2 linked regions of the Prosthecobacter dejongeii genome follow. The protein of the gene in region 2 interacts with the protein of the main gene of each other region in a pairwise test. Links are inferred from orthologs where the notes say so. Each region holds a gene or a part of one and is shown on either strand. Other genes may lie near its edges.

What was found.
Region 1: the proteins of HNQ64_RS00055 (region 2) and recJ interact in binary tests that used the Escherichia coli proteins (3 or more experiments, as listed by UniProt). The link is inferred for Prosthecobacter dejongeii from one-to-one orthologs.

What each region holds. Positions count from the first base shown.
Region 1 is NZ_JACHIF010000001.1:257,392-260,944, reverse strand. What follows is about bases 347-3,222. They hold recJ (single-stranded-DNA-specific exonuclease RecJ), read right to left. Parts: upstream 2,711-3,222; coding sequence 983-2,710; downstream 347-982. Other genes in these bases: HNQ64_RS00845 (DUF3592 domain-containing protein), read left to right, coding at 2,778-3,222; HNQ64_RS00855 (ABC transporter substrate-binding protein), read right to left, coding at 347-959. In the rest of the region: more of HNQ64_RS00855, read right to left, coding at 1-346; more of HNQ64_RS00845, read left to right, coding at 3,223-3,266. UniProt on the Escherichia coli protein: Single-stranded-DNA-specific exonuclease.
Region 2 is NZ_JACHIF010000001.1:12,132-15,943, forward strand. Bases 481-3,615 are described here. They hold HNQ64_RS00055 (DNA topoisomerase III), read left to right. Parts: upstream 481-784; coding sequence 785-3,415; downstream 3,416-3,615. Other genes in these bases: HNQ64_RS00050 (SulP family inorganic anion transporter), read left to right, coding at 481-556. Outside these bases: more of HNQ64_RS00050, read left to right, coding at 1-480; HNQ64_RS00060 (fatty acid desaturase), read left to right, coding at 3,661-3,812.

The sequences.
Region 1 (3,553 bases), 250 kb from region 2 along the record:
GTTTGGGCAATTCGGTCCCAACGCCCGGCATTCATGTGGCCTACTTCGACAAGGTCGGCCTGGATCAAAGGCACCATCTCGCGTGCCTCCACTTCCAGGTTTTCCCGCTGGATGCCGCGCTGCCTCACGCCGGGCATTTGCAGGATGTGCTCGATCAATTCATCCGGGTGCTTCATGGCGTAGTCCCAGCCCTTGAGGGAGGCTTCCACAAAAGCACGCACGAGGGCGGGATCTCGTTTTACCAAACCCTCTGTGGTGAAGAGGGTATCGCCATAAAAATCCACCCCGTAATCGCTGAAGCGGATGTAAGAGGGCTGGACACCTCTTTGCCGTAGCTGCGTGGGCTCGACCGTACTGTAAGCAGAAATGGCATCGACCCGCCCTTCGATGAGGTCTTGGTTATTCCAAGTGTGAGGAATAAAGGTGATGCGATCTGGCGGCAGTCCCTCGCGCTGGATCATGGCCCTGACTTCCGCTTCTCCTTGGTCGGTCGCCACCATGAGACGTTTGCCCACAAGATCAGAAGGCTTGGTGATGTTACGCTCCGCCAGGCTCATCATGATGTACGGGGAGTGCTGGAAAATTGCCGCGCATACCACGACTGGGCTACCCCTCATGCGTGCCAGCAGGACATCACAGTCTGTCACCCCAAAGTCGGCATTCCCTGACTCGACTGTTTCCAGCGAACGACGGAGAGGTGAGCCCTCCCGCAGATCTACCTCTAGACCTGCCTCGCGGTAATATCCCTGAAGTTGCGCGGCATAGTAGCCTGCGAACTGAAATTGATGATGCCACTTGAGCTGAATGCTCACTTTTTTCAGTGGAGCTGGGGTGGCTGCTTGGGCCCTGCCATTGAGGATCAGGAAGGCTAGGATAAGCCCTATGAAAACCGAGCGGTGGGCGATAAGATTTAAAGACGAATTGCCGCGTTTTCGGGGCAATGTAATCGGTAAATCCATGGCGCTATCGCAATATAAAAGGGTCAATCGGCTTCAGAAGTGCGCACAGCATCCAGCGTAAGTTGCCACTGCTCTTCGCCCCGCCAAAAGTTTCTTTGCACTCGCATGGCAACATCCCACGGAGGTTTCGGTAGATTTTTCAGCGGTGCGTTGAACCAACGGGCTTCCATGGAGGCTCCATCTTGGCTCAGCATCACGCGCAGGTGCTTCTCCTTCATGAGACGTCCCGGCAGGCGTGGCATGACGCGTTTGCAAAGGAAGACGGGCTCATGATTGCGCTGCCCGAAGGGCTCCATGAGTCGAAAATTGCGCAGGAATTCCAGGGAAAGATCACGCAGCCGTACTTCCACATCCAGCTCTAGGACGGGCGTCAGCGCTTCCTCACTGAGGGCGCGCCGGGCCGCCTCTGAAAAACGCTCGCGGAAGATCTCCAGCTTGTCTTCGTGAACCGAAACACCCGCAGCCATGGCATGGCCACCGCCGCGTACGATGTGTTCACGGCAGAATTCGATGGCTTCCACCAAGGAAAAACCTGGGATGCTGCGACCGCTGCCTTTGCCCATACCATTTTCGTCAAAGGAAAACAGGATGGTAGGCCGATGCACAAGCCGGGAAATGCGTGAGGCCACAATGCCAACCACGCCCGGGTGCCATTTGCGCGAGCCCAAGACCACAGCGGGGATGTGCTCCAGATCTCCCATGGCCAGCAGTTGCTGCTCAGCCTCATTAAAGACCTCCAGTTCCACCGCTTGGCGGTCGCGGTTATGGTTTTCTAGAAGAACGGCAAATTCATTCGCCACCAGCGAATCCTCCGCCAGCAGCAGTTGCAGGGCGGTGGAGGCCGTATCCAGGCGCCCGGCGGCGTTCAGGCGCGGCCCGAGGCGGAATCCCACGTGATGTGTCTGGATGAACCCATCCACACCCGCGATTTCCTTCAGGGCCCGCAGGCCGATGCGCTCCGTCTGCGCCAGGGCCTCAAGTCCGCGACGCACCAGCAGGCGATTTTCATCAATCAAAGGCACCAAGTCAGCCACGGTCCCAAGGGCCACCAGATCCAGGGCCTCTTTGAGATCAAAGTCCACCCGGCGTGTCTTAAGCAGCGCGTGGGCCACTTTGAAAACGAGGCCTGCTGTGCAAAAGTAATGATAATCCGCTCCCAGCTTAGGATTTACCAGTGCGACACAGGGGGGGCGGCCAAACGGCGACAACTCATGGTGATCTACAATCACGCAGTCCACGCCCTGTTCTTGGAGCCAAGTTAGCTCCTTGATGGAAGTGGTGCCGCAGTCCAGTGCCAGCAGCAGATCAGGCTTGCCAAATTCCTCAAAAAGCCGGGCAAAGCCATCCATGCTCAATCCATAACCTTCTTCCATGCGAGAAGGCAGAAAGAGGTGGGTGCGCAGGCCGTACGCCTTCAGCGTCAGGTGCATCAGCGCCATGGAGGTCACCCCATCCACATCATAGTCGCCATAAAGGGCCACGCGTTGGTTTTCATCCACCGCCTTCAGGATGCGCGCCACCGCGATGTTCATCTCTGGCAGAACCGTTGGGTCTCCGAGCGAGGCCAACTTAGGCACCAGGAAATCCTGAATCTGGTCTGACGAAACCAGCCCACGCTGGGCTAGCAGCGTGGTCAGCAGCAGGGGCAGGCCCGTATCCGCAGCCATATCCCCGGCGGCTTCCGGCACGGGCTTCAGCAGCCAGCGCGGGGGCAGGGTATTGGGCAAAGGGATTTCAGAAGCGAGGGCCATTTTCAGGTGTGCAACCTCCTTGTATGGAGCACGCTCGTAGGCTAGTCAAAGCATCCCTCCCCCATTCATGTCTTCCGCCCCCGTTTCCTCTCTTTCCGGTCGCCTTTGGCTCGCTGGCATGGGCCTCTTTTTGGCCATGGCTGGGCTGCTCTTTACCTGGGTGCTGTGGACATCCTGGCAGCGGGCGGAGGAGACGCGCCGCTGGGTGGCCACTCCCTGCCGAATTATTTCAGCGCAAGTCCATAGTGAGCGCCCCACGCCTCACTCCAATCCCGCGCACAAAGCCGACGTACGCTACTCGTACACATTTGAGGGCAAAGCCTTGACGGGCACTCGAATCAAGCGGGTGGACTCCGCCAGTCAGCACGAGGACAACGCCCGCAAAAAGCTGGAGGACTACCCCATCGGCCAGGAAACCACCTGCTACGTCAATCCTGCCCAGCCGGACATCGCCATCCTCAAGCACGATTCCCGTGCCGCTCTGTACTCCATCTGGTTCCCACTGCTCTTCGTCTTCGGCGGTTTAGGCATGGCCTGGAATGCTCTGTGGCGGTAAGGGAGTTGGCTGATTTTCAAAGGTTGTTCTATACGATTGGGCGTTACTTTTTTGGAGGTTCGGTAGCTGCAAATTTCTGGGTCCGATCAAGCCCATGGGGCTTGTGTCATCCAGCCCGGGGTTGGCACAACCCCGGGTCGTCTGTTTGCGATAGGGGTGCCAGCTATGAAGCCTGAAAGGCTTCCGTCCGTGGCCACGATTGACGTGATAGTGTCCGGTTCCTTGGGCGTCGGACGAAACCTCGTTGAGATTCGACTGATGCTGGGCTGCTTAGCGGGCGACAACCC
Region 2 (3,812 bases):
GCTTGGCCCTTGGGTGAAACAGATCCCCATGCCTGCTCTGGTGGCCGTGATGATCATGGTCTCCATCGGCACCTTTTCCTGGGCCTCCTTTAAAAATATGGGTCTGCACCCGAAGAGCTCTAGCCTGGTCATGATCGCCACGGTCACGGTCGTCGTTTTTACTCACAATCTGGCTCTCGGTGTGGGGGTGGGCGTGCTCCTGAGCGCCCTCTTTTTTGCGCGTAAAGTGGCTCATTTCCTGTCGGTCAGCAGCCACCTGGATTCGGATTCGACCCGCACTTACACCATCACGGGTCAGTTGTTTTTCGCCTCCACCACCGCGTTCAATCGGGCTTTTGACTATCGTGAGAAACTGGCCCGAGTGCGGCTGGATGTCACCCATGCTCATCTGTGGGATCTCAGTGCCGTCGCCGCCCTGGATAAAGTGGTGCTGAAATTCCGCAGCCTCGGAACAGAAGTGGAAGTGCTGGGGCTCAATGAAGCCAGCTCCACCCTGGTGGATCGCCTGGGTATCCACCACAAAACAGACCGCCTGGAAGATATTCTGGGGCACTGATTCACCACTGGGAAAACCTTCCGCGCTGCCACGAAGGCGCGGAAGGCTAGAAAAAGAAGACGGCTGAATAAGAGGCTCTTTGCAGAAAAACCCTTTCTGCTCGCTCTCAAACGCCCCCTCTTTTGGGGCATCTCCCCAGGGAGAGCTGCGGTCTAGCCACTGAAAAATTTGACAGGGGGGCGGAACGCGTGCCCTTGATTGCCCCCGTTTCCGTTCACGACACCCATCATGCCTAAGGCCCTCATCATCGCCGAAAAACCCAGTGTGGCCACCGACCTTGCCCGTGCTCTCGGGAAGGCCCCGGGCATGACGCCCTTCACCAAGGAGAAGGACTACTTTGAGAATGAAACCCACGTCATCTCCAGCGCTGTCGGTCACTTGATCGAGCTCGGCATGCCCGAGGTGAATGGCAAAAAGATCGGCTGGGGCTGGACACACCTGCCCATCATGCCGCAGGAATTTGAACTGAAACCCATCGAGGACAGCGCGGATCGTTTCAAACTGCTCAGCCGTTTGATGAAGCGCAAGGACGTGGACCAACTCATCAATGCCTGCGATGCTGGCCGTGAGGGGGAACTGATTTTCCGCTACATCGTCGAGGCAGCCGGGATCAAAAAACCCGTGCAGCGCCTGTGGATGCAATCCATGACGCAGGGGGCCATTTTAGAAGCCTTTAAAAAACTGCGCAGTGACACGGAGATGCGTCCGCTGGCCGATGCCGCCAAGTGCCGCAGTGAGTCTGACTGGCTCGTCGGCATCAATGCCACACGTGCCCTCACGGCCCTGAATTCCCGCAATGGCGGATTCCGCCTCACCCCAGCTGGGCGTGTGCAGACGCCGACCTTGACCATCCTGGCCAAGCGTGAACTCGAAATCCAGGCTTTCGTGCCGCGCACTTATTTTGAGGTTCACGGCCTCTTTGAAGTCAGCGCTGGTAAGTATGAGGGGCGCTGGTTTGATGAAACCTTCAAGAAGGACGAGAGCGACGACCACAAGAAGCCGGAGCGTCTCTGGGATCTGGAAAAGGCTCAGGCCATCGTTCAGCGCTGCCTGGGCAAACCGGGCAAGATTGAGCAGGTGACCCGCCCGACCAAGCAGATCGCCCCGCTGCTGTATGACCTCACCAGCCTCCAGCGCGAGGCCAGCAACCGCTTTGGTTTCTCCGCCCGCCGCACCCTGCAGATCGCCCAGGCGCTCTACGAAAAATTCAAGGTCCTGACCTATCCCCGTACTGATTCCCGTTACTTGCCCGAAGATTACCTGGGCACGGTGAAGGAAACCCTCGGCACCTTTGCCCGCCAGGATACCCGCAAACCAGGGGCCCTGCCGCAGGATCTAGGCACCCATGCCGCCACCGCTCTGGATAACAACTGGGTACGCCCGACCAAACGTGTCTTCGACACCACGAAAGTCAGCGACCACTTTGCCATCATCCCCACGGGCCTCATTCCGCCCAAGGAACTGCCCGAGGCGGAGCAAAAGCTCTTCGACATGGTGGCACGCCGTTTTGTAGCCGTGTTTTTCCCACCGGCTGAGTTTGAAGTGACCACCCGCATCACCCGCGTGGAGCAAGACGCTTTCAAGAGCGAGGGTAAGGTCCTCGTAGAATCAGGCTGGCTGGCTGTTTATGGCAAAAAGGCCGCCGAAGAAGCGGCTGCGGAAGGCGATAGCAAGTCCAAACTCCTGGTGCTGGCCAAAGATGGCGACAGTGCTAAAACCCTAGACCTGGAAGCTGCTGAAATGCAGACCAAACCCCCAGCCCGTTTCAATGAGGCGACCCTACTTTCCACCATGGAAGGCGCGGGCAAGCTGGTGGAGGATGAAGAACTGGCCGAGGCCATGAGCGAACGCGGCCTGGGCACCCCAGCCACCCGCGCGGCCATCATCGAAGGTCTCATCTCCGACAAATACATCGAGCGTGTGGAACGGAACATCGCCGTGACCACGAAAGGGCTGACGCTGATTGACCAGATCAGCCAGATCGGCATTGAGGCCCTCAGCAGCCCCGAACTCACCGGCCAGTGGGAATACAAGCTGCGCCAGATGGAGCAGAACAAACTGGACCGTGGCAGCTTCATGCGGGACATCCGCCACCTCACCAATCAGGTGGTGGAAAAGACCAAGGCGTACCAAAAAATCGCCAAGGAACGGGTGTATCCAGACTTTGACGCCAAATGCGGTGTTTGTGGCCAGCGTGGCTTTGAGCAGAAAGAGGAGTATGTGTCCTGCAAAAACCCGGAATGTAAGGTGCGGGTGTACAAAGTCATCGCCGGCCATGAGCTGGGTGAAGACCTGCTGCGCGAGCTCCTGGAAAAACGTTTCCTGCCGCCTATGGAAGGCTTCCGCAGCCGTCTGGGTAAAGAATTTACCGCTGGTATCGAGGTCAAAGACGATGGCAAAACCGCCTTTGTTTTCCCAGGTGGAGAAAACGATCCGGACGCGCCACCTCCGTTCGACTTTGTCAGCGCCTCCCCCATCGCCGTCTGCCCCGTCTGCAAGCCCAAGAAGCGCGATGGCAAGATTTACAACACCCCAGACCATTACATCTGCAATGTGGCCGCCAAAGAGCCCAAGCTCTGCAATGCCCGCCTGCCGAAAGTGCTCTGCAAAAAGGAAATCAGCGAAGCCAACGCGATCAAGTTCTTCACGGAAGGGAAAACCGACCTCATTGAGGGCATGATCTCCAAACGTGGACGCCCCTTTAGCTCCTTCCTGCTTTGCAAAGCTGGGGAGAAGCGCCTGCTCGGCTGGGAATTCCCACCTCGTGAAGCAAAGCCCAAGGCTCCCGCAGCCCCTAAAAAGGGTCGTTTTGCGAAGAAAGCGGCAGCTACAGAGGCCGAAGAAGCCCCTGAAGAGTAGCCTCAGGTGCGACCCAAAAAGAGAAATTCAGTTCGGCCACAAGCTGGATAGGCTTTCTTTTTCGGGGTAGAAAGCCGCTACGCAAAGGCCTAAAAGGCAGCCTTTTAGGCAATTTTGATGTCTCTTTAGGGCGTTTTGCACGATGCGCCTGCTGCTTGCAAAAGTGTGCCAATCCTGCCGCTTTGAAATCGGAAGGTTGATTTTTTGCAACTTAGTGTCATTTGTGGTTTCCCGTTTCTCTACCTGTGACTAAACCTGCCTTTCAACTTACCACCGGTGGCATCCTGTTTTTTGGGATCCACGCTCTTGCCATCACAGCATTTTTTGTGAAACCGGATCTGACGGCTATCCTGCTCTGTCTGGGATTGTTTCTGATCCGTAAATTTGGAATTACTGG